DNA from 4 places in the Priestia sp. YIM B13490 genome. Region 2 is predicted to be linked to each of the others. Evidence: riboswitches for the same ligand, from Rfam matches in the RefSeq annotation. Region 2 holds a riboswitch; each other region holds the start of a gene.
The links. A riboswitch is a leader RNA that binds a small molecule or an ion and turns the genes downstream of it on or off. The one in region 2 is predicted to bind cyclic di-AMP.
Positions count from the first base shown of each region.

Region 1: another riboswitch for cyclic di-AMP. It lies ahead of ACFX4R_RS24155 (Na-translocating system protein MpsC family protein); the one in region 2 lies ahead of ACFX4R_RS00205 (APC family permease).
Region 3: another riboswitch for cyclic di-AMP. It lies ahead of ACFX4R_RS24130 (APC family permease); the one in region 2 lies ahead of ACFX4R_RS00205 (APC family permease).
Region 4: another riboswitch for cyclic di-AMP. It lies ahead of ACFX4R_RS01145 (potassium channel family protein); the one in region 2 lies ahead of ACFX4R_RS00205 (APC family permease).

Region 1 is NZ_JBHZOT010000012.1:10,073-18,442, forward strand. It holds gene ACFX4R_RS24140 (TrkH family potassium uptake protein) at 1-279, opposite strand, end outside; gene ACFX4R_RS24145 (potassium channel family protein) at 296-949, opposite strand; gene ACFX4R_RS24150 (cation:proton antiporter) at 1,230-2,501, shown strand; gene ACFX4R_RS24155 (Na-translocating system protein MpsC family protein) at 2,811-3,188, opposite strand; cyclic di-AMP (ydaO/yuaA leader) riboswitch at 3,316-3,467, opposite strand; cyclic di-AMP (ydaO/yuaA leader) riboswitch at 3,715-3,857, shown strand; gene kdpF (K(+)-transporting ATPase subunit F) at 4,484-4,561, shown strand; gene kdpA (potassium-transporting ATPase subunit KdpA) at 4,610-6,283, shown strand; gene kdpB (potassium-transporting ATPase subunit KdpB) at 6,316-8,352, shown strand.
Region 2 is NZ_JBHZOT010000001.1:43,448-51,817, reverse strand. It holds gene ACFX4R_RS00225 (glycosyltransferase family 39 protein) at 86-1,591, shown strand; gene ACFX4R_RS00220 (GtrA family protein) at 1,612-2,004, shown strand; gene ACFX4R_RS00215 (glycosyltransferase family 2 protein) at 2,001-2,978, shown strand; gene ACFX4R_RS00210 (cation diffusion facilitator family transporter) at 3,017-3,994, opposite strand; gene ACFX4R_RS00205 (APC family permease) at 4,104-5,930, opposite strand; cyclic di-AMP (ydaO/yuaA leader) riboswitch at 6,092-6,232, opposite strand; gene ACFX4R_RS00200 (N-acetylmuramoyl-L-alanine amidase) at 6,424-7,470, opposite strand; gene glnA (type I glutamate--ammonia ligase) at 8,200-8,370, opposite strand, start outside.
Region 3 is NZ_JBHZOT010000012.1:1,452-9,821, reverse strand. It holds gene ACFX4R_RS24140 (TrkH family potassium uptake protein) at 1-811, shown strand, start outside; gene ACFX4R_RS24135 (NAD-binding protein) at 1,204-1,671, shown strand; gene ACFX4R_RS24130 (APC family permease) at 1,776-3,605, opposite strand; cyclic di-AMP (ydaO/yuaA leader) riboswitch at 3,736-3,880, opposite strand; gene ACFX4R_RS24125 (VOC family protein) at 4,285-4,737, opposite strand; gene ACFX4R_RS24120 (hypothetical protein) at 5,626-6,045, shown strand; gene ACFX4R_RS24115 (CBO0543 family protein) at 6,714-7,256, opposite strand; gene ACFX4R_RS24110 (hypothetical protein) at 7,636-8,370, shown strand, end outside.
Region 4 is NZ_JBHZOT010000001.1:223,535-231,904, reverse strand. It holds gene ggt (gamma-glutamyltransferase) at 1-1,188, opposite strand, end outside; gene ACFX4R_RS01165 (tetratricopeptide repeat protein) at 1,597-2,094, opposite strand; gene ACFX4R_RS01160 (YjcZ family sporulation protein) at 2,269-2,355, shown strand; gene ACFX4R_RS01155 (YjcZ family sporulation protein) at 2,543-2,623, opposite strand; gene ACFX4R_RS01150 (TrkH family potassium uptake protein) at 2,950-4,269, opposite strand; gene ACFX4R_RS01145 (potassium channel family protein) at 4,273-4,932, opposite strand; cyclic di-AMP (ydaO/yuaA leader) riboswitch at 5,057-5,201, opposite strand; gene ACFX4R_RS01140 (carboxymuconolactone decarboxylase family protein) at 5,317-5,775, opposite strand; gene ACFX4R_RS01135 (Lrp/AsnC family transcriptional regulator) at 5,896-6,351, shown strand; gene ACFX4R_RS01130 (peptidyl-prolyl cis-trans isomerase) at 6,626-7,528, opposite strand; gene ACFX4R_RS01125 (S1C family serine protease) at 7,525-8,370, opposite strand, start outside.

The DNA.
Region 1 (8,370 bases), on a different contig from region 2:
TGTGGCAAATGTCATGAAACCTAGTCCCCCAACTTGAATAAGAGCGAGGATAACTAATTGTCCAAACACAGTAAACGTTGTCCCTGTATCTACTACTACAAGACCGGTCACACAAGTAGCAGATGTAGAAGTGAATAGTGCATTGATCCATGAAAGCCCTTCTCCATTCTTAGTAGCTACAGGAAGGGTCAACAGAAATGCCCCTAATAAGATGATGAGGACAAAACCAGTCACCAATACCTTGGGAGGATCTAAAAAAAACGTTCTTTTTTTTCTCATCATAAACCCTCCTTTATTAAACGTTTTCTTCAAAATGTTTTAAACCTTGATTATCACCTATGACAATTAATTTGTCACCTTTTAAAATTGTTTCATGAGCAGAAGGGGAAATGATCATCTTGTTTTCTCTTTCAATACCAATAACATTACATCCATACTTTGCTCGTGCATCTAGATCAAACAAATTTTTGTTATGTAGTTTACGTGAAACTATAATCTCAACCAAGCTATAATCACGAGACAGTTCAATGTAATCAATAATTGTTTCAGATCCAATGTGGTGAGCGAGACGCTTCGCCATATCGCGTTCAGGTTGAATAACACGATTAGCACCTATTTTTTCTAACACTTTTTGATGATAATGATTGGCAGCCTTGACCAAAATTTCTTTGACGCCCAGTTCTTTCAATAATAATGTAGCGAGAATACTGTTTTCAATATCGTCTCCAAATGAAACAATGGCATAATCAATATTAGAGATACCAATAGCTTTTAAAGCATTTTCATCAATAGCATTTGCTTGTGCAACATATGTAGCCTTATCAGCATATTTGTTTACCACTTCCTCATCTTTATCTACGGCAATCACTTCGACATCCATTTTAGAGAATTCTTCTACTAAGGTACCTCCAAAGTTTCCTAACCCAAGTACCGCAAATTGCTTTTTCATCTTTTCTCCTCCTTTCGTAATTCTAAAAAAAGAATGAAAAACTAATATAAACTGCGAATTAAAGGATCAATCCTTCTTTTTATTAAGCTTTTAAATTTTCTAGTAAATCCCTTTATCAGAATATAAATATTTGTATAAGAAGAGTAAACAGATAAATGAAACTTATATCTTAAATTTCTCATTTAGCCTTATAAATATTCTCAGAAGAATGATTCGTTATTATTTTAAGTTCAAATGTGCAACCTAAGAGGTATAAGAAAGAAGCAAAGGAGGAGAGATGATGGAAGCTAGTGTTATGAATATTGTTCAACATGAACTATATATGATTACGATGGTGTTTCTATTTGGTTTAATAGCCATGAAAGTAGCAGAGCATATTAAGATTCCTGATGTAGCACTTTTTATGATTGTAGGAATCTTGCTTGGACCATCCGTCTTACATCTAATAACAGCACCAATTAATTCTGTAGCCTATCAATTCATTATTGTCTTAGGTTCTATTTTAATTCTATTTGAGGGTGGAAGCGCGATTCAATTGTCGATATTGAAAAGAGTATGGGTGACTATTTCTCTTTTATCCATAGTAGGAGTAGTGGTAACAGCAGCAGTTGTAGCCTTTACCGCATTTTATTTATTGGATGTGCCGATCCTATATGCCTTTTTACTCGCATCTGTTATTGCATCAACAGATCCAGCGACGTTGATGCCTGTTTTTAAACAAATTACTATTCGAGAAAAAGTCAGACAAACGGTAGAAAGTGAGTCTGCGTTTAATGATGCAACAGGCTCTATTTTAACGTTCACCTTACTAGGTGTCATTCTAGGAAAAACAGAATTATCATTTTCTTCAAGTGTATGGAGTTTTGTTCGTGAAGCAGGAGGAGGAATTTTAATTGGAGCCATCATAGGTTTCCTAGGTTCTATTTTAATCTCCGAACATAGGTGGGGACTTTTGCAGAAATATAATACCATTGTAAGTCTAGTTGTGGCCATTAGCGCTTACTTAGCAGCTGGGCTTATTGAAGCAAGTGGATTTATGGCGACCTTTACAGCAGGCCTAGTTTTAGGGAATTCTCAACCACTTTTTCGTCTTTATATTTCAGATGAAACGAATTCAACGATCTCTCACTTTTCAGAAACCTTAACTTTAATCATGAGAACTCTTATTTTTATGTTGTTGGGTACTCAAGTTAACTTTAACATCTTAGGTCAATTTTGGCTTCAGGGGATACTAATCGTTCTCGTCTTTATGTTTGTTGCAAGACCACTTACTGTCTTACTATGTACACTACCCGATCGGAAAGCAAAGTGGAGTTGGAATGAGATTGTCTTTATGTTCTGGGTTCGTGAGACAGGCGTTATTCCGGCAGCTCTTTCAGGAATGATTGTGGCAGCAAATATTAAATATGCAAATGAGATCTCATCTGTTACCTTTATTGCTATATTAGTGACGATTCTTATACAAGCCAGTACAACTGGTTACGTGGCCAAAAAGCTAGGGCTTATTTTGAAAACACCTATACATAGAACTAATTCAGAAGAAACTACCTGAACCAAAATGAGGTAGTTTTATATCTGCTACTTTGCTTAATCCTGCACACCGTTTGTATATGGACATTTTTGAAAGATAAGCCCATACCTTTATTGAGATGGGCTTTATCTATAAATAGACAAGAAACAGAGTTATATTATTCAGCTTTAGTTTAAAACTGAGAGTGTGTCAATACAATGTAATAGTATTTTATAATGTAATAGTATTTTATCGGGAGTTGTAGTAATACCATTGTACCTAAAACTTTAAGATTACTTGCTATTGTCTTGGGAATTTCACACCAGAACCACAGAAAAGATTAAATACGATTTAACCTTTCGAATTACCAAATAATTTGGCTATATTCTTATCCATAACAAATACTTCAATTCGTTCACCTGTTTTTGTACTAGTATCACTATGACTAGATAACACCTTACAACCAGTATGTTTTTCAACAATTTCTTTAAAATCTTCACTATACATTTCTCGTAGAACTTGTCTCATTTTCTTAACAAGTCCTTTCCCTACATCATGATTGATAAGGTGTTTTTCTTCGACGGTCAAAACTCCTTTGAATCGGAGCAAGATCATATCCTCTACAATGTAAGTCTTTGCCTCTTGCGGTCCGCGACCAATTAGTTCCCTTTGAAACTTAATAAATGCCTCACTTAGTTCAGTCTCTAGCTTTTTCTTAGATTGTCCCACAGTTTTCCCTCCGAAATTCCTTTTTCTTATACTAGTAAACAAAATAAAAAAGACCCGAGAAGAGGACTCTTTTTGTGGATTTTAGATACATTGAAATAAACTGTAGTCTCTAAAAACACAATCAGGAACAATCTCTCTTCAAACGCTTACGGGGTTAGCTGACGGGTTCGGGCATGAGAGTTGCCTTACTCAAATCATTGAGATTCACCCCATATGGATTAATTCCACTTTATTTTTGGTTCCCCCGTTCTTTCGAGTAAGATTCAGCGATTCAAGCTAATTCTTTTGTTAAAACATCAATTATAATAATTAATTATATTGAAATTGTAAAGGAGAATTTTTATTTTTTAAGAGAGAGGAAGTATATTATAGAGAAGCATGTCATAAGTTTAATAGTAGTAAATAAAATAAAAAATAAATAGTTATCATAAGGTACATTTTTAATTTTAAAAAGATTACGTAATTTTTTTCAACTCTCTCTTTACAAGCAAAATTTATAGTCGTATAATCAAGGCATCAAATTAAAGAAGAATATCGGCCTAGTCCTGAATATTCAGGAACGGAGGAACCAATCAATTGGGGTTAATTCTACAGATTGTAGAAGGGATGAGATTACTCTTTCGCCATCCTACCCGTCAGCTAACTTCGTCGGCTAAAGCGAAGGAGGTCAATAGACCGCCTATTTATTTCGGAGGGCTTTTTATTGTTTTTTAACAATGAAATGCTTGTTCGATAATGTATTGCAGGTCTTTTTTGTTTGCTCAAAAATTAAATACAGCTGTCTGTTAGAAAAAGAACAGGGAGACAGAATGCAAAGAGAGCTTTATGCTAGCTAGGCATTAGGTAGACCAATGAATACTTTTCTTCCACAGTTGGATTGTCTAAAGAATAATAGGACTGCTATATCTTTATCTCTAAAGATGTAGTTTTATTACCTATTGGTTTCTTTGTCATTCCACAGGGAGATAAGTAGGCATTGGTCTATTTTTTGTTCTTAGGTTTGTTTCACATTTGTATGGGAAGTAAGCAGAAGAACAAGATAATGACCAGTTAGATAAATACATGCTTGGAAGGAAGTAGGGCTGAAAAAAATACGTTTATATATAAAAACAATGGACCGTTGAATATTTACTAGATTTATAGGGTTACTTTATTTTTAAACAAATTAAGAGAAATGAAGAATGGAGAGATAGAAGTGTTTAACGACTTTGTTACGATTGGACTTTTGGTTGCAACCTTTGCTCTTTTCTGGGGATTTACTTTATTTTGTGAGAAAGCATAAGGAGGATATTGATATGCTCATACCAGCAATCATTGGAGTAGTCATGATTATTTATTTGTTATACGTACTCATTAAGCCTGAGAAGTTTTAAAGAAATTAAAGAGAATGAACAATAAGTGGGAGGAAAATAAAAATGACTATGGGACTCATACAGATAGTCGTGACTTTACTTATCATTGGTCTTCTAGTAAAGCCAGTAGGCGTCTACCTTGTGAAAGTATTTGATTATGAAAGAACAGGATTAGACCGTCTTTTCGGACCAGTAGAACGATTCATCTATCGGCTAATTGGAATAAAAGAAAAAGAGAGAATGGGGTGGAAAAAATATGTATTTGCCGTGTTACTCTCTAACTTCGTCATGCTAATGTTGATGTATATAGTTTTTAGACTGCAGAAGTACTTACCATTAAATCCCGATGGAATAGATAATATGTCTTCACCATTAGCGTTTAATACAGCAGCTTCTTTTATAACAAATACTAATTGGCAAGCTTATAGTGGTGAAAATTCACTTTCGTATTTGTCACAGATGATTGCTATTACATTCCCAATGTTTACATCAGCAGCCACAGGATTTGCTGTTGCTATTGCATTCATTCGTGGTTTAGTAGCTCGTCAAGATAATCTTGGAAATTTCTACGTTGACTTAGTGCGTTCCATTATACGTGTATTCTTGCCTTTATCTTTTATTGTAGCTTTATTCTTGGTTTTTCAAGGAGTACCTCAGACACTTCATGGTGCAGCTGATGCTACAACACTAGAAGGCGTTAAACAAACTATTACAAGAGGACCTGTTGCTGCATTAGAATCTATTAAGCATATTGGAACAAATGGTGGTGGATACTTTGGTACAAATGCCGCACATCCGTTTGAAAATCCAACCCCATTAACCAACTTTATTCATATCCTGTGTATGATGCTATTGCCTACTGCATTGGTATATGCATTTGGGATTATGATTAAAAACAAACGACAAGGATGGACTGTATTTGCAACAATGGGCATTATGTTTATAACGTTTCTTACAGTTGTTTTTATTGCTGAATATAACGGTACACCAACACTAAATGCACTGGGCGTACACGGGAATATGGAAGGTAAAGAAGTTCGTTTTGGGATTTCAGAATCAGCTTTATTTACTGCTGTGACCACCGCAGCTACGACTGGATCTGTTAACAATATGCACGATTCTTTAACTCCAATTGGTGGACTCGTCCCGTTAGCGCAAATGATGTTAAATAACGTATTTGGGGGGAAAGGGGTAGGTTTATTAAACGGATTACTTTATGTCATACTCTCTGTATTTATTTGTGGACTTATGGTTGGTCGTACACCTGAGTTTTTAGGGAAGAAAATCGAGGCTAAAGAAATAAAACTAGCTTCTATCGCCATATTAATACATCCTGTCATTATCCTTGTTCCGACAGCAATGGCCTTATTTCGCCCAGAGTCAATTGCTTCAATCCTGAACCCAGGGTTCCATGGAGTATCAGAAGTTTTATATGCTTTTACGTCAGGAGCTGCCAATAATGGTTCAGCTTTCGGAGGTCTTACATCGAATACAAACTTTTATAACATGGCAATTGGTTTAGTTATGTTATTTGGGCGATACATTGCCATTATTGCCATGTTAGCAATTGCTGGATCATTAGCGACTAAGAAGGTTGTTGCTTCAACTTCAGGAACATTTCGTACCGATACGCCTTTGTTTACTGTTATCCTAGTAGTCATCATTCTAGTTGTGGGGGCATTGACGTTCTTCCCAACACTAGCACTAGGGCCAATAGCAGAACATTTAGGAATGTTTCAGTAACATGGAACGGTAACAAATAAGGAGGATGCCTTATGGCGATTGAGAATAAACCAGTATCAAAGAATATTATCTTTCAAGCAATTATAGACGCATTTAAAAAATTGAATCCATTAGTGATGATTAAAAATCCTGTTATGTTTGTAGTAGAAGTCGGAACCTTAATTACACTTATCCTCTCCATTAAACCAGATATCTTTGGCGTGAGTACAGTTGGACGCGGATACAATACGGCTGTTTTTCTAGTCCTTTTATTTACCGTATTGTTTGCAAACTTTGCTGAAGCACTTGCCGAGGGGCGAGGTAAAGCTCAGGCAGATACACTACGAAAAACAAAATCAGAAACGATGGCGAAAGTAAGACAAAAAGACGGTTCTTACAAGGAAGTTTCATCTACATCATTACATAAAGGAGATATTGTACGTGTAGATACAGGTGAAATTATACCTTCTGATGGTGAAATTATTGAAGGTCTAGCATCTATCGATGAATCAGCTATTACAGGTGAATCTGCACCTGTGATTAAAGAAGCTGGTGGCGATTTTTCTTCTGTAACTGGAGGGACAAGAGTAGTTTCCGATTATATTATTGTTAAAATTCAAACCGATCCTGGTGAATCATTTCTCGATCGTATGATTTCGTTAGTAGAAGGAGCAGCGCGTCAAAAAACACCAAACGAGATTGCTCTAACAACACTACTAACAGTATTAACACTCATTTTTTTAGTTGTCATTATGACGCTTGTTCCAATTGCTGATTATTTAAAAGTTAAGTTAGATGTAGCAACATTAATCGCACTTCTTGTTTGTTTAATACCTACTACAATTGGAGGATTACTTTCTGCCATTGGAATTGCAGGGATGAACCGTGTCACTCAATTTAATGTGTTGGCTATGTCAGGGAAAGCAGTAGAAGCTGCTGGTGACATTGATACGATGATATTAGATAAAACAGGAACAATTACGTTCGGAAATCGAATGGCTAGTGAGTTTATTCCTGTAGCGAATGTTACTAAACAAGAAGTTACGTTAGCAGCTCTAAAGGCATCTGTGAAAGATGAAACACCAGAGGGACGCTCCGTGGTGGAACTTGCCCATAAGCTAGGAGTGAACTGGAATGAAGATTATAGGAATGCAGACGTAATCGAGTTTACAGCAGAAACAAGAATGTCTGGTTTGAACTTAAAAGATGGCACAGTGATTAGAAAAGGAGCTGTTGATTCCATTAAGAAATACGTTACTGAAAATGGTGGAGAGATCCCCTCCGATTTTGAGGAAACTGGAAATGTAGTTGCAAAAGCAGGAGGAACGCCTTTAGCAGTAGCTATTAATAATCAGATATACGGAATTATTTATTTAAAAGATACAGTTAAGCCTGGATTAAAAGAACGGTTTGAAGAACTAAGGGGCATGGGGATTAAAACAGTCATGTGTACAGGGGATAACCCATTAACAGCAGCTACTATTGCAAAAGAAGCTGGTGTAGATGAATTTATAGCAGAGGCTAAACCAGAAGATAAAATAGAGGCAATTAAGAAGGAACAGGCGCAAGGTAAACTTGTAGCTATGACCGGTGATGGAACGAATGATGCTCCAGCTTTGGCACAAGCAGATGTTGGACTCGCTATGAACTCTGGAACAATGGCTGCAAAAGAAGCCGCAAATATGATTGATTTAGATTCTGATCCAACTAAGCTTATTTCAGTCATTGCGATTGGAAAACAATTACTTATTACAAGAGGAGCCCTAACCACATTTTCTATTTCTAATGATATTGCTAAATATTTTGCTATTATTCCAGCATTGTTTATCATGGCAATTCCACAGTTGCAATCTCTTAATATTATGCATTTAGCATCACCTGAATCAGCATTGCTTTCAGCCTTGATATTTAATGCTATTATTATCCCTCTTCTTATCCCAATTGCAATGAAGGGAGCAAAGTATAAAGCAATGGACGGGAACAAGCTTCTTTCTCGTAATTTGTTAATTTATGGACTGGGTGGTGTAGTTGTTCCATTCATTGGTATTAAGATCATTGATATGGTTGTATCTATATTACACCTTGCCTAATACAAGAAAAGTGGAGGA
Region 2 (8,370 bases):
GAAAAATATATACAAAATAATAAAATATGGTATCATAGGGTAGGAATTTTGTACCTTATCTTTGAAATAATTTGCAGGAGGTAATATGCTTAACTCATTTTTATCCAAAAGCCTGATCTTTTTATGTGTCATTATTCTCACATGGTCTCTATGGGGCAGTTACAGTGCGATGACAAATTCATTGGAATTAAAAGGCTTGGCTTTAAGTAATTCATTTATTATTGAAGGAATATTTTTCACTTTCCTTGTCATTTTTCTAATAGCAATTGCAAGTAGATACATGAACAAAACTGTTTTTTTTATTTCACTGATTGTTTTGACGTTAGGTATTCGACTAGCATGGATGCTTTCTGTTCAAACGCCTGTAAAATCTGACTTTCTTGTCATGTTAGATGCCGCGCGTAATATTGCAAAAGGAAATTACGAATTTAACCAAAGCGTTTATTTTACTACATGGGTATATCAGCTAGGCTTTTCATTCTATGAATCTGTTATTATTCGCTGTTTTGGAGATAATATTTTTATATTAAAATTGTTAAATATTTTTTATTCCACTGGAACCGTTATTTTTATTTATTTAATTGGCGCAAAAGTATTTAACGAACTTGCTGGGAGAATGGCAGCTTTTCTATATGCGTTCTACATTCCGAACATTCTCTATAGCTCAGTGTTAACTAACCAGCATTTAGCTACTTTTTTATTTTATGCAGCTTTTTATCTTATTATAAAAAGATTTGCTCATAACAAGTTTAGCTGGCTTTATATTGGCCTTCTATTGTCGTTAGGAAATTTAATGCGCCCTCTAGGACCTATTATTATCGTTGCTGTTTTCATTTATTTCATCTTGCAAATTCTTCAACCTTACATTAAAACGAAGGATGCTGCTGAATTAAAAGCTCGTCGAAAGAAAATAGGAAAAAACCTCGTAGGCATACTGGCTACTTTTTTTATTGCAAATGCGCTAATCAACTATTCTTTTGTAGCCAGCGGTATTTCTAAATATCCTTTAAGTAACAGAGATCCTTTATGGAAATTCGTCATTGGCTTTAATTACGAAACAAGCGGTTCTTATTCTTCAGAGGATGCTAGTCGTTTTATGGGTATGCCAATTGGAGAAAAACGAGCTGAAGCAGAAAAAGAGGTAATTAAAGAGCGGGTAGCAGATAAAGAGCAGCTTTTAGATCTCTTTCACATTAAATTCCTAAATATGTGGGGAGGAACGGATGCATCTACATTTTGGAGCATTTCATTAACTCCTCAAGAAGATGTACCTTTTAATAAAGAGAAATTAATTAGTGCTGCTCAAAGTTATGAAAGAATTATTTATGTTTCAACTACTATTCTTTCCATTATTGGACTTATATGTTTATTCCTGAAGAAGCAGGATAAATATCCGTATACACTGTTTTTATTACTAATCATAGGATACGTTCTTATTCACTTGCTTATTGAAATTCAAACTCGCTATCGATTCTTTATTTTTCCAAGCTTTATGCTGCTCGAAGGGTTTGGTATTTCAGTGATTCTATCCTATTTAATAGTACGATTTACTAAAAATGAGCCCAAGACAAAATGTAAAGAGATAAATTAAATGGAAGGGATTATGCAACCGTGATAAAATTCCTGAAATTCGGATTTGTAGGTATAATGAATACCCTGCTCACTATTATCAGTTATTTAGCACTCATTCATTTTGATATGAATTATATATTGGCTAACGTACTATCTTATTTTATTGGCGTCATAAACAGCTACTATTGGAACAAATCGTGGGTGTTTCAAGCAACCGTACACAAATGGATGTTAGCTCAATTTTTTATCGTAAACCTTATTACTTTAGCAATTAATACAAGCTGCTTATTCCTTCTTGTACACTATACACCTGCTAATCCAATAATCGGACAACTGTTGTCTACTTGTATAGGAATGTTTATCAATTTTTTCCTTAATAAATTATGGACGTTTAAGCACACAAACAATCACTCGATAGGAGGTAAAGCATGAGAGAACTAATTTCAATCGTGGTACCTATGTATTTTGAAGAAGAAGTAGCTAATGAATGCTACAATCGCTTGCTTTCCGTCATGCATAAAAACCACATTAACTATGAATTCATTTTCGTCAATGACGGCAGCACCGACCGAACAATTGAAATCTTGAAAAACGTAGCGGCTATGGATTCTAACGTAAAAGTTATTGATTTCGCTCGTAATTTCGGGCACCAAACTGCCGTAACAGCAGGCATTGATTATGCTCAAGGTGATGCCATCGTTATTATTGATGCGGACTTACAAGATCCGCCAGAAATGATTCCCGAATTAATTGCTAAATGGCAGCAAGGCTATGAAATTGTATATGCAAAGCGCAAGAAACGAAGCGGAGAGACCTTTTTTAAATTAGCCACGGCTAAGTATTTTTATCGCTTTTTAAATTATATGTCCGATATCGAAATCCCTAAAGACACGGGAGATTTTCGTATTATCGACCGAAAAGTAGCGGATGTATTCAAAAAAATGACTGAACGTAATCGTTTTGTACGAGGAATGATGTCTTGGATTGGCTTCAGGCAAACATATGTAGAATATGAGCGCGATGAACGTTTTGCTGGTGAAACAAAATATCCTTTAAAAAAGATGATCAAGTTTGCTTCAGATGGAATTATTGGGTTTTCAACGAAGCCTTTGCGTTTAGTAATGGTTATTGGCTTATTATCGGTTTTTGTATCACTTTTAGTTTTAAGTTATTCGATTGTTGTTTGGCTAATAGGTAAAAACATTCAGCCTGGCTGGACTTCTATTATGGTAGCTATCACCTTCTTTAGCGGTATTCAGCTACTTGGTTTAGGTCTAGTCGGACAATACATCGCAAGAATTTACGATGAAAGTAAAAATAGACCTATTTACGTTGTACGTGAAACCATTAACTTCTCGAAAGCTTCAACAGATTCTCCAAACGTACGTGAAAAAGTATATAGCTAAAAAAACAAGGAAGAAAACAGTTGTTTTCTTCCTTGTTCTTATTCTTTTTGAAGCTGTAAATCACTTGGCGCCCAGTCCGGAATTCCATCATCTTCATCAAATTCAATAATGACATCCGTTACTCCTTTTTCCTGTAAAATACGATTTTCCAGACGATCTTTAATATCATCAGCTTCGGCCACTGTTAAAGAAGGATCAATTTCTACTTTTAATTCAACGTGAAGCTCTTCTCCTTCTTTCATCACCATTAATGTTCGAATATCACGCACTTGTACATCTTGCATGACAATCGCGCCAATTTTTATTTCCATTTCTTTATCTGCTTCACCAAGGGCTCCCGCAGCGTTGTCTAAAAATACTCGTCCTACTACAAAAAACATCATAAGCCCAATTAAAATAGAAGCAATTCCTTCAGCTTGGTGAAAGGGTGTAAACCGTGAAATGAAAACAGCTATTAATGCCAATACGCCTCCTCCAGTAGCTACAAGATCTTCCATAAAGACCAGCTTGGTTGCTGGCTTTGCTTTCTTTAAATGAACAAAGCTTTGCGTAAAAACATTGACCTCTGCGGTATTCATTCCGACATCGTGCAAAATTTCTTTCATTGCCTTAAATAAGACAAACATCTCAAGCAATACCGAGATGCCAAGTACTGCAATATTTAAAATAAAGCCTGAAGACTTCGTCGGATGAAGAATGTGGTGATATCCTTCTTTAATCGTTTCAAACGCCATAATCCCTACTACAAGAACCGCTCCTAATAGAACGAGATTAACCAATCGGCCGAAACCGTTTGGAAATCGTTTGGTCGGGGCTTTTTTACTTAATGCCGAACCTATAAAGACAAAAAACTGATTAGCTGCATCTCCTAAGCTGTGCATCGTTTCAGCAAACATCGCTACATTCCCTGTTAAAGCGAAAGCAATCCCTTTAATAATGGAAATAATGGTATTCACTATAGCGGCCATCATGGCCGATTTATTTCCCTTTCGCAACAATTTAATTAATTCACTCATACAATCCCTCCGTTTGCGCCTTTGATGAGATTCGATTACGGTTAGTGTATGTGAATTTAAAAATTAAAAACCTCCAACATACAAGTTGGAGGTTTTTAGTCATGTTTCATTATTTTTTAAAACGGTACGGTACAGTTGTAACAATTACATTTTTACGGTAAAGCAAATGTGCTTTTAACAGCAGACTGGACTGATTGTGAAGAATATTTTGCCAGCTTTTTTTCGTAATGAATTGCGGAATAACGACCGTAATGGCCATGTTATTTTCCCGGGCTTTTTCCTCAGCCATATCGATGAATCGAAACAGCGGCCGCACTAAGCTGCGGTATTGAGAATGAAACGTAACAATACGAATATCAGGCTGCCACTTCTCCCACTTCTCTTCCATTCTCTTTTCGCTTTCTCTATCAAAGGCCACATGCACTGCAATAACGGTATCGCCAATCGTTCTTGCATAATTTAATGAATTTTCTACTACCTTTGTCATTCCTGCTACAGGAACAATGACCACACTTCCTTCAAGCTTTCCAATCTTTTCTCCTTGCTTAATGCGAAGCTGCTCTCCTACCGCTTCATAATGCGTATGAATGCGATGAAAAATATAGACAATAACCGGTAAGAAAATGAGCACGGACCATACTTGTGAAAACTTCGTTGTAAACAAAATAATTAGCACAGTTAAGGTAATGAGGGCACCAATTAAGTTAATGGTTAGCTTCCCTTGCCAGCCGGCCGGCTTTTCTCTAAGCCATTTGACAATCATGCCTGTTTGAGAAAGCGTAAATGGAATAAACACCCCGACTGCATAAAGAGGAATTAATTGTTCAGTCGCTCCTTTAAAAGCTACAATTAAGACAATAGAAGCAATTCCAAGGGTCACAATTCCATTTGAATAGCCTAGTCGATCGCCACGAATTTGAAACATTCTTGGCATGTATTTATCAGACGATAAGTTGACAGCCAGCAAAGGGAAAGCTGAAAAGCCCGTATTCGCCGCTAGCACTAGAATTAGAGCTGTTGTGCCTTGAATAAAATAATAAAATCCATTTCGTCCAAACACACTCGATGCAATTTGTGATACAACCGTTTCATCTGCTTTTGGAGAAATGCCAAGCCAATAAGCTAAAAACGTGATGCCAGAAAATAAAACGGCTAAAATACCGCCCATCAGCATTAATGTATGAACAGCATTTTTTGCACCTGGCTCTTTAAAGTTAGGCACTGCATTTGAAATAGCTTCTACACCTGTTAATGCTGAACAGCCTGACGAAAAAGCTTTTAATAATAAAAACAAACTAATACCTGGCACTACTGTACCGAGAGAGGGATGCAGCTCAGGTGAAACTTGACCTGTCGCTATTTTAAACAAGCCTACCGCTATTAACAAAATAAGAGCAATAACAAATAAATAAACCGGATAAGCTAATACGGAAGCGGATTCTGTTACACCACGTAAATTTAAGACGGTAATAAAAATCACCAGCAAACACGCAATTACTACATTGTAATGATGCAGCGTTGGAAAAGCCGAAGTTAAGGCATCCGTTCCTGCTGAAACACTCACAGCAACTGTTAAAATATAATCCACCAACAGTGATCCTCCAGCGATAAGTCCAGGATTTTCTCCTAAATTGGTTTTCGAAACAATATAAGCTCCTCCGCCTTGCGGATACGCATAAATAATTTGGCGATATGAAAGAATTAAAGCCGTGAGCAGAACCAATACCCCAAGCGCAATTGGAATCGAATACCAATAGGCAAGGACGCCGACTGTTGCAAGTACAATCAAAATTTGTTCTGTTCCATAAGCCACTGAAGATAAGGCATCTGATGATAAAATAGCCAGCGCTTTAAGCTTACTAAGCTTTTGATCGCCTAACTCTTTTGTTTTAAGCGGCTTTCCAATCAATAATCGTTTGAGAACTGAATAGTTCACGTAATTTCCCTCCGATGATTGCTTAGCTACTATTTACTGTCGTTGCTAAGCTCCGTTACAAGTTCACGAATAAGTGATATTATCCCTTAAAAATACCTTTTTATGTTAAAAAAGCGCACAAAAAAAACACTAAGGGTTCTCAGCGTTTTTACACAGCTTAAACCTCCTCTCCAAAACGCTTATGGGGTTAGCTGTCGGATTCGGGCTATGAGAGTAGCCCTACCTTTAAAAAAGGATTCACCCCAAGTGACAATGCACAAATTTGGGTCCCCCACTTCTGACGAATTAAGCGATAACAGGTCAATATAATTTTCGGTTAAAGGGTATGATCGATAACATGTTTCTTTCATAACTATCCTTTGTTCTTAGATAATATACTCCCGTACAAATGGTTTGTAAAGCATTATTTTACGCAAACCATAAAATAGTGCTTAAGGCGCTTTTAACAGAAAAACAAAAGGTCTTCTGCCCGCTTACAGAAGACCTTTTTGCTTTAACTTTTTGCTTTTAAAACGGCTGCTAGCTTGTTTTTCGTTTGAGGACCATAAATGCCATCCACATCATAAGGAAGATACACAAGCTGAAAACGTCTGACTGCATCTTTCGTTTGAACTCCATATATTCCGTCTACTGAACCTACTTTAAAATTCACCGCGTTTAATGCTTTTTGAAGCTGCTTCACGGCTTCTCCAGAATCACCTTGTTTTAAAATTCCATTTGGAAGTGGATATTGTTCCGAAGGTGGAGTTGGGGACGGTGTTGGAGATGGGTTTGGTGAAGTCCCTGAAGGAATAACAATTGTTTTTCCAACCTGTAGTGTTAAAGGATCAGAAAGCCCTGTATTCGCTTCTTGAAGCGCTTGTACTGTTATGTTGTACTTCTGTGCAATACTGTAAAGCGTATCTCCTTGCTTGATCGTATACGTTTTTGTACCTGGTTCAGAAGGTGATGGATTCGGAGTTGGTGTTGGATTGGGGTTTGGAACTGCACGACGAGGTAAATTTAAATATACGGCAATTCCTTTTGCATACGATTCACCCATGCTTTTTAAAAAAGCTTCGTTTTGGAGAAGTGCTGCATCGGTGCGGTTATCAATAAAGGCTATTTCAGTTAGTACTGCGGGCATATTTGTTAAGCGAAGCACCGCATAATTGGCTGATTTTCGACCGCGATTCGGATGATTATACGACAGCAGCGTTGGCTGTACTTGGCCGTGGACAATTGATTGAAACGTTTTACTGGCATTGCTAGCGCTTCTATAAACATAATCTTCATATCCTGTTCCTCCACCGGCATTTACGTGAATAGACATAAATACATCTGCTCCCCACGAATTAGCTTGAGAAGCGCGCTGAGATAACGATAAAAAAGTATCTGTGGTACGAGTGGTTTTAATCGTAAAGTCACTGTAGGTGCTATTTAAATAGCTTATTAAATATTGTTGAATTTTTAAAACTAAGTTTTTTTCATACAGTCCGTTCGCTCCAACTGCTCCTGCATCTGCCCCACCATGTCCTGCATCTAGATAGATTTTTTTCATATTACTTGTCCCTCCTTATTGTTAACATATGTATAGGGGCAAAAAGTGCTACGTATACTAGCCTACTAAGTAGAAATTTACTAAAAAAAGAACCGCTACTCAAAGGCAGCGGTTTATTCTGCGTTGTAGACAGAATATTAAATAGGGATAGCTCTCAAGGAGTGACAGCTATATGCAGAGTGTTGATTCGTTGATTAAATGATAATAATTATCATTTTCATTTGAAGTATACACTAAAAGGAAAGTTTTGTCTATTCTATTATGAGAACGGGCCTATTTAAAAAGCAGAACGCCTATAACAATGAGAATAATCCAAATTGGAATGCTGATTAATATGCCTATTACTAAACCTTTAAAAAAATTTCCTTCTTGCATTTTCATTCCATTCCTCTCCAACAGTATTTTCTAATGATACTACGACTGGCTGAAAATTCTTTGAAGTTATACTGAAGTGCAGAGTGAACACATAAACAATCTCTCTATCTGTTATACACTACTTTTACATATAGATTCAATGAGACAAAAAGCTTATCCTTTTTAATTCTTATAACCAAATTCTTTCCTGTATCTAACAAAACCATAAAAAAGCCTCCTGTAAATTGTACGACAGGCAGCTATACTTGTTTTATGAACAGCTTAGTTCGATATTTAATATGCGCAATGTTATTCATTTTGAAAAACAAAAAAAGTCCGAGAGAACGTATAAACGATCTCTCGGACTTTTAGGAATTAATATTGGCTCATGTATTGGTCACGTTCCCAAGGATGAACTTGTGTACGGAACATATCCCATTCGATTTCTTTCGCTTCAACGAAGTGCTCTGCTAAGTGTTCACCTAATGCAGAAACCATAACTTCGTTTGATTGGAAGCTATCTAAAGCTTGAGCTAATGTTGCAGG
Region 3 (8,370 bases), on a different contig from region 2:
AATGGGAGAATTCAGAAGTTTAACGGGGTATGTAGATGACCCACTTGTTACCCTAGTCGTCTGTACATTAATTGTATTCGGAGGTATTGGTTTCATTGTGATAAATGAATTGTACGAATACCGTCATACTAAACGTTTTTCTTTACATACAAAAGTTGTCCTTACAACCACTAGCATTTTATTGGTGGCCGGTACTATTATTGTTTTCTTTTTAGAATTCAATAATCCGAAAACTTTACAGCCATTATCGTGGTCAGGAAAAGTTCTAGCTTCATTATTTCAGTCTGTTACACCTCGTACAGCAGGCGCTAATACATTAAACATCCCTGATTTAACTCAAACTACGTTATTCTTTACGATCTTTCTAATGTTTATTGGTGCTTCTCCAGGTTCTACGGGTGGAGGGATTAAAACAACTACTTTTGCGACTCTAATAGGAGCAGTCTCGTCGCAGATTAGAGGGAAAGAAGATGTAAACTTTTTTAGAAGGAAAGTTACCTATGATGTGATCTATAAATCGCTCACTGTTACTTCGATTGGTTTATTTATTGTCTTTGTAGTAGCGATGCTATTGACCATTACAGAACCTGGAAAAGAGTTCTTAATGATTCTTTTTGAAACGGTTTCGGCTTTTGGAACAGTAGGGCTCTCCATGGGACTCACGCCAGACTTATCACCTATCGGCAGAATAATCATTGTATTAACCATGTTTGCTGGAAGAGTTGGCCCTTTAACCATTGCATTTGCTGTTACACTTCGTCGCCAAGGAGATCCATTCCATTATCCAAAAGGAAAAATTATGATTGGATAGATAATCTCATCTTCTTTTATAAAAAAATGGTTTTCAAAAAAGAACGCTTTCGTATATTGAGCGTTCTTTTTTATCTATTTATTCAGCAAAATAAAATCAATTTCTATTAAAAACCACTATAAAACATTATTAGAAAATAATTTAGATAGAATAAGTTATTGTAACAAGTGATGCATTAAACGTATAAATTGGTCAATGATGTTATCTAGTTTATCTTCAAAAAAACAGGAGATAATAATGATAGAGATTTTTAATCAATTACACTGTAGAATATGTTGGGTATGTTCTTTCTGACGTATTAAGTTAGTACCACTCATCGTATTTGAAACTAAGTTTGTGAATCACTCTTTAATTATTTTATATGCCTTATGATTTTAAAGGAGAGTGCTTTAATGGGAGATAATTTTATATATAAAGGAAATAATCATTTTATTATCATTGGTTGGAATGAACGAGTTAGAACCCTTTTTACTTACCTTGAAGAGTCTTTGTTTCTAAATGAAATCGTCCTGATTGATAATACACTAGAAACACCTTCAGTCTTATCTCAGTATGTCTATTTTATTAAGGGAGATCCAACAGATTCACAGACATTAGTAAAGGCAAACATAAAGTACGCAACAACAATACTTATAACAGCTAATGCACACCAAACAGAGGAGGAAGCTGATTTACAATCTCTCATATCGCTTATAGCTAGTAAAGGGCAGAATCCTTCCATTTACAGTGTTGTTGAAATTTTAACTTCTAAACAGATTGTAAATGCAAGGCATGCAGGTGCTGATCAAATCATTCACAGAAGTTTACCAATAAGTCATCTTATGTACGATAAATTATTCAGTAAAGAAATGCTTAATTAAGCTGATGTAGTGTCGGTTATTCTAAATGTCATCTGTTTTTCTTAATATAAGATGAATGATCGAATTAAACCCCTTTTCATACATATGAAAAGGGGTTTGCTTTTTTATTTCTTAAATTTATAAGGCAATGTTGTCACAATGACATTTTTTCGATAAAGAAGGTGTGCCCTTAGTAATAAACTTGACTGGTTATGCAATGCGTTATGCCAGCTTTTTCTTGTGATAAATTGCGGAATTAACACGGTGACAGCCATATGACTATCATCAGCTCGCTCTTCTACACGATCAATAAAGCGTAAAAGAGGTCCAACTAAGCTTCGATATTGTGAGTAGAATGTAACTAAGCGTATATCAGGATATCTTTCGTTCCATATCTCTTCCATTCTCTTTTCACTTTCACGGTCAAATGCCACATGGACCGCAATTACTGTGTCTCCAATAATTTTTGCATAGTTAATGGAATTCTCAACAGCCCTTGTTAAGCCTGCGACTGGTATAATGACTACATTTCCTTCTAATGCTAATGCTTCTTTATCTCCTGGCATAATACGAAGTTGCTTTCCTACCTCTTCATAATGGTTCTTAATACGGTGGAATACATAGACGATAAGAGGTAAGAAGATTAAAACAGCCCATACTTGTGAGAATTTTGTTGTAAAGAAAATAATCAGTACCGTGAAACTAATAAAAGCTCCAATAAAATTGGTCACTAATTTTCCCTGCCAGCCAGCTGGCTTTTCTTTTAACCATTTAACAATCATCCCCGTTTGGGATAATGTAAATGGAATAAATACGCCAACAGCATATAAAGGAATTAACCGTTCTGTATTACCGTGAAACGCTATGATAAGCAAGATAGAGGCAATTCCAAGGGTCACAATTCCATTTGAATAGCCCAAACGATCACCACGTATCGTAAACATACGCGGGATATACTTATCTACAGCTAAGTTAACAGCCAGTAAAGGAAAAGCTGAAAAGCCTGTATTGGCAGCCAAAACTAAAATTAAAGCTGTTGTACCTTGAACAAAATAATAGAAACCATTTCGTCCCAACACTTGGGAAGCAAGCTGCGAAACCACCGTCTCCTCTGCTTTAGGTGCAATTCCAAACCAATAAGCCAAGAACATGACACCTGAGAATAAAATTGCTAAAATAATACCCATTGCAACAAGCGTACGTACCGCATTTCTTGCAGCTGGTTGTCTAAAGTTGGTTACAGCATTTGAAATAGCTTCTACGCCTGTAAGGGCTGAACATCCTGATGAAAAAGCTCGTAGTAGTAAAAATAAGCTAATTCCTGGCACTGCAGTTCCAATAGCCGGATGAACGTCAGGAGAGACCTGCCCAGTGGCTACTTTCCATATGCCTACTCCTATTAAAAGAACCAATGCAAGAACAAATAAATACACAGGGTAGGCTAAAGCCGAAGCTGATTCTGTTACCCCTCTTAGGTTTAAAATCATAATAAGAATAACTAATAAACAAGCAATAATGACCTTATAATCATGTAAAACAGGAAAAGCCGACGTTAATGCATCTGTTCCAGATGAAATACTTACAGATACGGTTAAAATATAATCTACTAACAGAGACCCACCAGCAATAAGCCCTGCATTCTCTCCAAGGTTATGTTTAGATACAACATAAGCGCCGCCACCTTCTGGATAGGCATAAATAATTTGTCGGTAAGAAAGGATAAGTGCCGTTAAAAGGATAAGTACACCAATACCGATAGGTATTGAATACCAAAATGCTATCATCCCAATTGTGGCAAGCACAATTAAGACTTGTTCTGGGCCGTACGCCACGGATGAAAGTGCATCGGATGAAAGAATAGCTAATGCCTTGACCTTATTTAGCTTTTGTTCACCTAACTCTTTTGATTTAAGTGGCCTCCCAATTAATAAACGTTTTAGGGATGAATAACTCATCTAAACTCCTCCTGAAACCTTTGCCATTTACCTATATTAGTTTACTCTCATCATTCCCTATCTCAGAAAAAAACACAAAAAAGAACACTAAGGTTCTGCTTAGTGTTCTTTTCAGGAAAAATAAAAGCAAACCTTCTCTCCAAACGCTGATGAGGTTAGCTGTCGGGTTCGGGCCTTTAGAGTAGCCCTACCTTCTTTTAGAAGGATTCACCCCAAGTGCAAGTGCACACAAAAATGTGTCCCCCATTCCTTAGTGGATTAAGCGATAAAAGGTATGAAAATAGCAAGATCATATATGTATGCTAGGTACTATACGCCTGAATTTTACATTTGTAAAGAGCAGTTTCAACTAAAATTAATTTTCATATAATTTGTTTTTTTCTTTTATGTAGATAAATAAATTTTGATATCTTGAGCAAACTACTCAAGATTCATTAAAGAATCAAAAATCCGACATGATTAAAGAAAAATCTACCTCCATCTTGCAAAGGTAGGTTTTTCTTTTTTAGCTGTATACTCTATACAAAGTTAGTTAACATAATACCTCTTTCCGGAAGTGAGCCAGCAAAAGAACCTTTACAGGTGAATTGCGCCCTTTTATTGAATAGAAATTTTCTTCGAATATTTTTACTTCAGTAATGTATATTTCAGTAAAGGCTTTTTATAAAATGTCACTTACTTATTTGTTACCGAGTTGTTCTGCCAAACCGATTAGAAGTCCTTCGATTCCACGAATGTAGCAGAGCCGATACGAGTCCTCGTACTGAACCACTTCGCCAACGAGCTGAGCACCATACTTAGTGAGTCTCGATACCATTTCGTCAATGTCTTCAACGGTAAACATGACGCGTAGATAACCGAGGGCGTTTACAGGAGCAGTCCGGTGATCTGATATAGTAGGTGGGGTGAGAAATCGCGAGAGTTCAAGTCGGCTGTGGCCATCTGGGGTAACCATCATAGCAATCTCTACGCACTGAGAACCCAATCCGGTTACGCGACCAGCCCATTCACCTTCGACAGTGGCTCGCCCTTCGAGGTTCAAGCCAATCTCCTCAAAGAAAAAAATTGCGTCATCAAGGGATTCTACAACGATGCTGACATTGTCCATTCTTAGTAAGTTGTTTTTTGCCATAGTTTTATCTCCTTATGTGTAAAAATTTATTATCTGACCATCTTCATAATTATTCTATTAAAAAGTTTCAAATCCCTTTCAAACAAAAAACACCTTGTCACAATATAGGGAAATGTGAAACTAGATTTTCGGATATGTCATATAATATCTCGTTAACGAACAACATTTCATAAACCTCTTAAACCTTCTACTATTGGAATATTTGCCAACCTTATTTCGTGAATGCCATCATGTTTAAATAGTTTCAAAAATTCGATACCATAGTTGCTATTCGGTAAAACAACTTCGCCTTCCCCACAAAATATTTCTACCTGTCACTAGGCCATATTTGTTGTATATTGTATATACATTGTAGAAAAGGAACGATTTTGTCGTCTCTTAGAGTAAATGATAAAACTTTAATAATACAAGAAATATTTTAGTATTTACTTAACTGACAATAAAACTTACGTAAGGTTATTTTCTGAAAACAGAGTCGATCACAACATTTATTTTTAAAGATATATGTATATAAATCTACAAATCTGTCTAAACTAATAACGTATTCCCCCTATTCCAATAAATCTAAAAATCCTTTGCTGATATGGTGAAGGATTATTTTTTTGAAAATATTTCCTTTAGTTGGTTATTAATTAGATAAAGGGGAATTAGGTATATTGATAGCATACAAAGAAGGAATATACTTTAATGACAAATTACGGGTACTATACTGGATCCGTCTATCCAATACCATGAAATTTTGTTGTAGATTAGAAAAGCTCCTGATTAGACATCAGAAGCTTTTCTGTTTTTAGTTAACATAATCAAGATTCTAAATACATACAAAAATCACTTAGATATGATATCGTAAGTATAAAGATCCATTAATTAATGTAAAGGAGTTAAAACATGGATACTAGTAGAACTAAATGGCTTCCTGTTCCTTATTTTCAAATCAATCAGGAAGGTACAATTCTAAATGTTTCACACATAACCCATTCATATTTTCCACCTATATCGAATATATGGACGATCATTTATAAAGAAGACCGAAATAAAGCCATAGTAATGTTTTCACAAAGTCCTAATTCTCATCCTATAACAAAACAGCTCATTCTACAGACAAGTAACAAGTTGTTTGGGAATTTTAAATGTACGATTCAATGGAAAGATGGGATAGGTCACCTAGTATGTACAGAAGTGAAAAGTAGTAAAGTTCTTGCACCTTTATCTATTCAAAACTCTTTAGTCAACACTCAAAAACGGTTAGAGGAATCAGAAAAACATTTAACCAAAGTTGCTAAAATAGTAAGTCTAAAAAAAAACTAATTATTTTTTTCCTCACCTGACCTTTTCTGACTTTAAAGGTGTATTTCACATAAATCTTTAGTTACGATCATGTTCATTATAAGTACCAAAACATATTTTTTATAATTGGTTTCTATGATAAGGGTATAGTATTAAGCTGGATTGAATTTTTAAGAAACACTCTTTTTTAAAGAATGTTTCTTTTTTTGATAATTATAAAACGAATCATAAACAGTAAATTGAGCAAACTACTCAAGATGCAATGAGGCATCACTCATGAAACCCAATTACGTAACAGAAAAACCTGCCTCTTTTGACTGGGAAGAGATAGGTTTTTCTTTTTTTTGAATGTGCTCTCAAATAGATATATTTAATGTCTGGAGATTAACTCACTCATTAATCTGTTTAAAGCAATGTGTACGATATCATGCTCTGTATACTCTTGTGGAAAAGGTAGATGTCTTCTTTCTTTGTTCCTTAACAACTTTCTAATCTCATCACATAAGTGAACTTGAGAATCTAAAAGTTTTATTTCGTTTATATCTTTCGTTTGTTTAGAAATGAAATCAGCCCCTTTATAATTCTCTAAGGAACTATTCTATTTTAAAAGTGAAAATCCTTTTGCTCTTATATCTGGTTAACATAATGTGATGTATCAAAAGTATTCTGAAGAACATAAAATGCCTACATTAATTTCTTGGAGGTAATATTCTTTCAATAAGCCATCTAACTATTAATGCTACTAAGATAAAACCAATAAGAGAAAGCCAATGAGAGAAATTATATTTTTGATACATATTTTCCCAGGCAAAAAAGGGTTCAATTACATAAGCAAATAAAAAGGAAATGATTATACTATATACAGTATATCTTCTCCATGTTTTTCCATAATGGTAAGCTAAACTAAATGCGACGGGAATAATAGTTAAATCTGCAGGAAATAAAGGAGGCACCATAAAAAATAATTTTGTAGGATATCCCCATAATAGAATATCTGCACCTATTACATCTAATATACTCGAAACAATACCTATGAACATCGCAAATGCAAATACATGTAGACGGTCTTTTTTCTTAACAAGATATCCCCATATAATCCAAGGGAAAATAGTAGCTACCAGTAGAATCCACCATTGCCATGTAAATAAATTATTATGAATCCAGTGTTCGTATCCAGCTGCCTTTAGTTCATAACGGATTTGTTGTACGTCATTATAAGAAGGATGTGCCAAAAAAATTGTTCTCTCCTCTCTACATACATGTGAAAAATATACCTACTTTTATCTTTCCAAAGTCTCTAAATATTATAAATGAATACCTTTTTATAATTTGAGCAAACTATCCAAGATGTAATAGAGCATCAGTTTAACATCTATATTTAAACGACTAGGAAAACTACTGAAACAGGATCAGTAGTTTTTTCGTTTTTAGGCTTTATACGTTATTTATTTTTAGTTCATGTAATGAATGTCCTTAAAAATAAAAAAGGATTAGATTTATATCAGTTGAGTGAATCAGTATAAATAAACAAGAGCATATTAAATATGGATAATGGGTACAACAAGTATATTTTTTCGGATCTATAGGAGATTAATCCATAGGAGATTGTAAATGAATAATTATAAAAACGACAATACTGCAAGACGCTATATTGCTCATGTCAGTATATTTGGAACCACTCAAATCCATTTAAGAAACCCCTATATTATCGCTTGGTGGTCAGCAGCTTTTCCTGGTTTTGGGCATTTACTCCTGTCTAAATACCTTCGCGGCTTTGTGTTATTTATATGGGAGGTCGTCATCAATATTAAATCTCACGTGAATTTAGCAATGGTTTATTCTTTCCAAGGGAACATTGATATGGCCAAAGATGTCCTTAATACAAGGTGGCTTCTTATTTATATTCCCGTTTATATTTTTGCTATATGGGATAGTTATCGAACAACCGTTGATTTAAATAAAATATATGTATTAGCTGAACGAGAAAATCATCGCTTTAACTCTTTCAGTATGGGCGCTATGGAAATAAACTATTTAGATAAACGGAATCCCGTCTTATCCGTCGTCTGGTCCTTGCTGATGCCAGGTCTAGGACAACTCTATATTCATCGGATCATTGCTGCTTTCTTTGTCATCATTTGGGCCGTTGTTTTCTTTTATTATTCTCACCTGCTTGAGGGTATTTCACTGCTATTTTTAGGAGAAATAAAACAGGCTACGTCCGTTTTAAATAAAGAATGGTTGTTATTTTTCCCTTCTCTATATGGTTTTGCTATCTTCGATTCCTATATGAATACCGTTGAGAATAATAAACTTGTTGAAAGAGAGCAGAAAAACTTCTTCGAG
Region 4 (8,370 bases), 180 kb from region 2:
AGTCGTTTGGCCGATTGGATTTTCTTCCTTTACTGTTGCTTTATTTGGATTTTCTTTTCCTTCATATTTCCAAGGGTCTCCTTCTTTGACGTTAGGCGTTGCTTTGTTTGGATTAATTAATTTACGACGTTCTTTAATATAATCTTCATCTAACAGTCCTTTTTTCGGCACTTCGTAAAAGTCTTCATCTGCCATATACGCCGCGCGATCCGCGAAAGCTAAGTGCATCGCTTCCGTTAAATGCTGCAAATACTGAGGCGTATTGGAACCCATTTTTTCTACATCATAACCTTCCATTAGCTTTAAAATCTGCTGAACGGTTAATCCGCCGGAGCTAGGAGGAGCCGCACTAACCACATCGTAGCCTCGGTAAGTTGTTTTAACCGGCTCACGTTCTTTTACAACGTAATTTTTCAAATCATCCATGGTCATGCTTCCATCGCGTTTTTGAACTTCTTTAACAAGCGCTTTTCCAATTTCTCCTTTATAAAGAGCGTCTGATCCTTCTTTTTGAATAAGCTTTAATGTTTTAGCAAGATCCGGCTGAACAAGCTTATCTTCTTCTTTTAACGGCTTGCCATTCGGCACGAATACATTACCGGCCGTTTGGTATCTTTCAAGCTTGTCCACATTTTCATCAATGTACTGAGCCATCGACCAATTTACTTTGATTCCTTGTTCTGCTTGAGCAATAGCTGGTTTAATAACATCTGATAAGTCCATTGTTCCATAATCTTTAAGGGCTGTTTCTACTCCTTTTAGCGTACCAGGAACTCCAACTGCTTTTCCTGTTATGTGACGCTTACTGAAAGGGATGACTTTTCCTTTTGAATCTAAAAACAGCTTAGGCGTGACATCAGCTGGTGCCATTTCACGGCTGTCTAGCATCGTAATTTTATCTTTCTTTTTTTCATAAATCATCATAAAGCCGCCGCCGCCGATACCTGACATCATCGGTTCCACAACGTTGAGAGATAATTGAATGGCAGCTGCCGCGTCCACAGCATTTCCGCCTTCAGCTAAAACTTTCCTTCCCGCTTCAGCAGCCAGCGGGTGAGATGCCGCTACAATTCCTTGTGTAGCACCTCGTTTCATTGAATGGTCGACACCCGGAACTTCAGCAGCAGCTGGTGTGACAACTAAACTTAAACTAAATAATGCAATAACCAACATCTTCATAACCTTCACCTGGGTCTCCTCCTTCAAATACATTATTTCACATCGTCTGAAACGATGGATTTCACAAAGAATAAATTGGTTTATTATGATATTTTTTACATATGTGTATAAATAAAAAGCAAAGTAAATCAGACCTTTGCTTTTTTTAGTTAGTCGCATGTTTAACTTTTCTCTATTCATTTACAATTATCTATATTTTCTAACAATTTATCCATAGGCTGATAGTTTCTTACTATTTTTGGAATTATGTAGACTGAACGCTCTAATAATATAGAAAATCTAGCAGTTAAGAAGTCGTTGGACTTACATGCACTTCTTAAAATTTCTACAAATATTCTTATTATTATATAAAAAGCAATTCTTTATGAAAATCAGCATATGTTTCCTAAAAACCAAAAATAAAACAGGACTTTTGATTCACCGTCCTGTTTGCAGCATGTTTTCGACTTTTTTAATATCCGCGTGAGTAGGATTGATTTCCCGGGCATAAGCGATTTGTTCTTTCGCTTTTTCCATTTCTTTTAATTGAATATAGGTTTTTGCGAGTTCGAGCGGCAGCATAACCCCTTCAAAACCAAGATCTTGGGCCCGCTGCAAGTAAGACAGCGATTTTTCGTAATTCCCTCCAAACATAAGCGGAGTTTCCCGGTATTTTATTCCTCGAACGAAATGCGCCAAGCTTGAAGATGGATTTAATGTTAATGCCTGATGAAGAGCTCTGTCCATTTCTAAATTTAATACCATTTTTTCAAAAATAATTGATTCTTCGATTTGCTTTGCTAAACAAACTGCTAAGTAACAGTACAAATCAGATGCTTGAGGTTTTTTCTTCATTTCTTGTTGAATTTCACGTTTGATCTCTTTCCACTTACCCTCTTCTAGCTGATTCATGACGTATTCTACATGTATTCCCACCACTTTGCCCTCCTTTTCCTCTTTATCATAAAGGATTTCTGCACAAATGAAAAAAGTAAGTGTTCTTCATTTTTCTCAAAAGATCGTTACCGTTAAAAAATAGGCAAATTTCTCAATCACTTAACCCAATTAGTACATAGGATATAGAGAATTTTATTAAAGGAGGTTACACATATGGGCGCAAAAGGCGGTTTTGGTTTTTCATTTATCGTTGTTTTATTTATTCTATTAGTAATCGTAGGATGTTCTTGCTACTACTAATTTTTAGAGGGGATGAACATCATTCATCCTCTTATTTCAAAAAAAACCATGCTTTCGCATGGCTACATACCGATTAGATGAATGAGTAGAGGAACTCATTGTTCGGCAATATTGAAGAAATTTTTGGTTTTTACTTCCGCCTAGTATGCCCTTTTTGACGGGGGTTATGCGCAAATAAAGTTAACGTTTAAAAGCGAAAGCCAGACGCACCTACAATAACAAGTAAAACAAATAACACAACGATTAACGCAAAATTTTGTTTTCCCACGTACCATCCCTCACTTCCTGTTATCTGCTTTTAGTGTATGCAACAGCTTGGCAAAATGTTTAGGACAGGGGTGCGGATTTTTTTAACGAGAAAAACCTTCAAATTTCGTCAAAAAAGTGAATCATATTTTTGTTTCTTTCGTTATATATAGTAAGAGATTTTTTTACTATAAAAAAGGGGGGCCTTTAATGCGCCGACATTCTAAATTGCCCATTGTTCTTGTCTTTGCCTTCTTTTTATTCATCGCAACTGTTTTGTGCGTAACCTCTTATATGTCTTGAACGTATAAATAATATAAAAAAATCGCCTCATCGAAGGCGATTTTTCTACCCCAGCATTATATCTTCATTTGGATAACGAACGGCTTCACGCTTTTGCTTAGATAATGAAAACGCAAGCGTTAATGGCCCCACTTTTCCTAAAAACATGATAAAGATAATAATCACGCGTCCAAAGTACGAAAGTTCAGGAGTTGCTCCCATCGATAAACCTACTGTTCCAAATGCAGAAACAACTTCAAACATAATTTTTACAAACGGCAGGTTTTCCGAAATATTTAACAGGAAAATGGCCCCAAATACAAACATAATTGAAATCATCGTGATGGCTAGTGCCTTAAACACGTGAAGAGGAAGAAGTCGTCTCTTTAATAGCACAATATCTTCCCGGCTTCGTAAAAATGCCCATACAGAAAAAATAATCACCACAAACGTCGTGAGTTTGATACCGCCTCCTGTTGAAGCACTTCCTGCACCAATAAACATTAACATAACCATTAAAAATATAGTGGAATCATGCAAACTTCCTATATCGATACTATTAAAACCTGCTGTACGTGTCGTTACAGCTTGAAAATAAGATGCCCACACTTTGTCTCCTAATGACAAACTTCCGAGCGTATGTGGATTGCTGTACTCCAAGAAAAAAATAAAAAGCATGGCAACCACGTTAATCGCAAACGTGCTGATGATCATAATTTTCGAATGCAGCGTTAGCTTTTTATAGGATTTTTTTACCCACATATCTGCAAGGACGGTAAACCCTAATCCACCGATAATGAACAAAAAAGAAATCGTTATGTTAATAATGGGATCTCCTACATACTGAACCAGGCTGTCAGATAATAGTCCGAACCCTGCGTTATTAAAAGCCGAAATCGAATGAAACAAGCTAAAGAACAGCCCCTTAGACCATCCGAACTCCGGAACCCAGCGTATCGCTAGAAAGATAAGTGCAACAAACTCAATTAAAAATGAAAAGATAAACAGTCTTTTAACTAGCAGGACAACTCCGCCGATGCTCGTTTGATTTAATGCCTGCTGAACGAGCATACGCTCTTTAAATCCAATTTTTTTACCTAGCATCATAAAAATCAACACGGCAAATGACATAATGCCAAGACCGCCTATTTGAATTAACAGCATAATAATCGTTTGACCAATGACGGTAAAACGCGTACCTGTATCTACGACAGCTAAGCCGGTTACTGTCATCGCGGAAGTAGACGTAAAAAGGGCGTCTACCCACCGGATGGGCTCAGTAGTAGAAACAGGCATCATCAATAGAAGAGCACCTATAATAATTCCTCCGCCAAAAATGGAGACAAGCAGCTGCGGAGGGGTGAGTTTAATGATTTGTTTTTTCATAAGTTAAACTCCTTCTTCTTCAAAACGGTTCAAATCGCGATTATGTCCGATAACAATTAGCATATCTCCTTGTTCAATTATTTCATGCGCGGTAGGCGAAATCACCATTTCCCCGTCTTTTCGCTGAAAGCCGATAATGTTGCAGCCGTACTTGGCACGAATGTTCAAATCAAACAGCGTTTTATTATGAAGTTTCTTAGAGGCCACAATTTCGACAATACTATAATCCTTTGACAGTTCAATGTAATCAATGATCTTTTCTGACACCACGTGATGAGCAATACGCTTAGCAATATCGCGCTCAGGATGAATGACTTTGTCCGCTCCTATTTTCTCCAGCACCTTTTGGTGATACATATTTACTGCTTTTACCCATACTTGCTTAACGCCCATATCTTTTAAAAGCATCGTTGCGAGCACGCTCGCTTCGATATCATCCCCAAACGAAATAAGAGCATGATCAACATTGCGAATACCTAGCCCCTTTAAGCTAGCTTCATCAATTGCATTCGCCTGCACAACATATGTAGCTGAGTTGCTAAATTTATTTACTACCTCCTGATTGCGGTCAATAGCGAGCACATCCACATCCAGATTAGCAAACTCTTCAACCAAACTGCCTCCAAAACGACCTAATCCCAATACAGCAAACTGTTTTTTCATAATGTATTTATTCCTTTCTTCAACTGCTGTGTGTTCTCTTAGCTTATACTTTTTCTAAAAAATTACATCTTTTTCTTAAAAAAAGCGCAAAAAAACACAGGAAGGCTCCTGTGTTTTTTCACACTCTTCCCCCTCAAAACGCTTGCGAAGTTAGCTGTCGGGTTCGGGTTTTAAGAGTAACCCTACCTTTTTAAGGATTCACCCCGGAGCACAATATGTGCGTAAATAATGGGTCCTCCGCTCCGTAATGGATTAAGCGATTTTTATTCAAATGTCTATGATCTATTTTTTAGAATAATCGATTCGATTCATGATACATTTCACTTCACGAAAGCTATCTTACTCCTGTGGATTTTGTCTGTCAAGATATTTTTAGGGAAGACCTCACTTGCCCTGCAAGCTGCAAAAATCGTATAAATCTAAACTGACAATCATTTTGTGAAATTGATCAAATAAATTAATAACAGCTAAAAGCTCTAACAGCTGCGTATCACTGTAAAATTTCTTTAATTGATTCATATCAGCATCCGTCAACTCCTTTGGACGCACCCGGTATACATCAATAAATCGAAACAGCAGGCGATCTTTTTCTTCCAGCTCTTTTTCTCTTAACACTTTTTGATTAAGCGTCTCATCGCCTACATATGACATGCTCATACACGTCTCACAGCCGTTAACACCTGCTAGATAAAGCCTTATTTTTTCCTTAGTCTCTTTTTCTACTATATCGCTGTTCCAAAGCGTGTCGTAAAGCTCATCATACAATCTTTTTACATGCGGAATTAAATTCAATGCTTTTTCAAAATTTGTTCCCTCTTCGTTTGCTAACAAAACTCTTGCCATTTTTCACTCACTCCTTTTTAATTATTATAGTAAGAAAAATGGAAATTTCAGATTACATATAAAACATCTTATCGACTATTACTAATCAAATGAAACGTTAATGAGAAAGAAGGTTTTCAATTGAAAATTGATGAAATTGATTTATCGATTTTGCAGGCGCTGCAGCAAAACAGCCGCCTTTCCTTACGAGAGCTAGGAAAACAAATTAATTTGTCTCCTCCTTCGGTGGCAGAGCGAGTAAGGCAGCTAGAGAGCTTTGGCGTTATAAAAGGGTATACGATTGATATTGATTATGAAAAGCTGCATTTGCCCGTGTCGTGTTTTATTGAAGTAACGATGAAAAACGGAGAGCACGAGCGTTTTAAACGATTTATTTCTCAGTATCCCTACGCTTTATTCTGTGAACGCATCGCCGGGCAAGCCTGCTTTATTACAAAGCTTCAGCTTCCTCACCTGCACATACTCGAACAATTTATTAACGAAATTACACCTTATGCCAAAACGATTTCACACATCGCCCTTTCTCACGTAGAGATGGCTCCTGCATTATTGAGTCATTTAAAAGATGAAAAGTGATTGAAACGTAACGAAAAAATCCGAACGAATCATCGTTCGGATCTTCTTTCCATTACACTACTTTTGTCCCAGCCTCTTTTATTCGTCCAACAGCATAAAAAATAACCCTCCAAAGCTGGAGGGTATAAATTTTCCGAATAATGAAAGTTTTACAACTTCATTTTATCAGGTGCCGGCATTTCTGTCTACTTAAAAATGTAAAAGAGCTCTCTATTAATAGAAAGCTCTTTTACCTGCTTGTTTTTTGAAAACAATCAATCTATATAAAAGGAAACTACCTAAGGCTGAACGTCACGTGAAACCTTGGCAGTTGATCCTGGATATACCGGTTGATATGATTCAAAACAAGTTCTTTCATCATTTCTTCTTTGACTTCTGATTCCGTTTTTTTATCTTTTTGTTTTAAAATAAGAATATAATAAACTTTACCCATTTTAATGGGCTCACTACTCTCTCCGATGTGCTGTTTTTTTAAAACATCTATAAAAGAAGGAGATAGACTTGAAAGCTTTAGATTATCAGCATTCTCTATTTTGCTCACTGTCTGGAATTCAGCATATTTTTTTTGAACGTCCTGAAGCGATGTTCCCTTTTGCAGTTCAGCCGCAGCGGCAGCGGCATCATGTAAAGTGGAAAAAGCCAGCTGCGTAAAAGATACGCGCGTTAGATCGTTTTCAATACGTTTATAGTAAGCAGTTAGTTCATCAGACGTAATTTGTTTGCGGAAATATTCTTCTAATTTAAACTGATTCGTTAGCTGGTTGGTTACATCACTGGAACGAATATTTAACACTTCATAACCTTGTTTTCTTGTATCCTCGTCATATGAGCGTTTAATTTGCTTCCACATATCCTCAACTTGTTTTTGTACTTTATCGCTTGTCTTTAGATGGGAAATTAAGATTTTTTGCATAACAAGCTGCCGCAATAACTCTTTGCGGTAGCTTGTATCATTTAGAGGAGCATCTGGATTTAAGAACCCTTCAACGGCTAAAAAACGGTTGAATTCAGCTCCTGTCACCTTGCCTCCCTCATACGCTTCCAGTTCTTTGGTAGAAGATAGCTGACTAATTTCTACAGAAGGAAACATCGTGTTTGAATGCTTCCCTCCGCAGCCGGTTAAAAATCCGAACGCTGTTAATACTGCTAGCAGCAGCTTTAACGGTGTTGAACTCATCCATTGTTATCCTGCTGTTCTGAAAGCTTCAGAGAAATAGTTTGTTTTTTTCCATTTCGATACACGTCTAATTTTACCGTGTCTCCTACTTTACGTTTTGTGTATAGATATTGACGTAAATCACTGGATGTTTTGACTTCGTTTCCATCGATGGCAACAATCACGTCTTTTGATTGTAAACCTGCATCAGAAGCAGAAGAGAATGGTTCAACCGTCGTTACGACAACTCCTTCAGACGTATCGCTTGTTAGGCCTAGCTGGTTTTGTTTTGTTGCAGCTGAAAGCTGACCTACATCTTGAAGACCTACCCCCATATATGGACGCGTTATTTTCCCATTTTTCATCAGCTGTTCAATCGTCGGCTGCACTTCATCACTTGGAAGAGCAAAGCCGATGCCTTCTACATTGTCTTCTGAAATTTTCATACTGTTGATGCCGACTACTTCACCGGAAGAATTGATAAGTGCACCGCCGCTGTTTCCTGGATTAATCGCCGCATCCGTTTGAATTGCATCTACGTTCCAATTTTCTGAAATAGGGACAGAGCGTTTTGCTGCGCTCACGATACCTTGTGTGACCGTACGAGAAAACTGTTCACCAAGAGGATTTCCGATTGCAAGCACCGTTTCACCCGCTACTAAATCCGATGATTTCCCGAACTTCGCCACTTGTTCAACATTTTTGTCAGACATCTCAAGCACCGCTAAATCCGTTAGCGCATCAGCTCCGACAATCTTAGCTTTTTCTTTTTGTCCGTTTGAAAGTGACACTTCTACTTCGCTTGCGCCGTCAATAACGTGGTTATTGGTCACAACGTATGCTTTTCCATTTTCTTTTTTGAA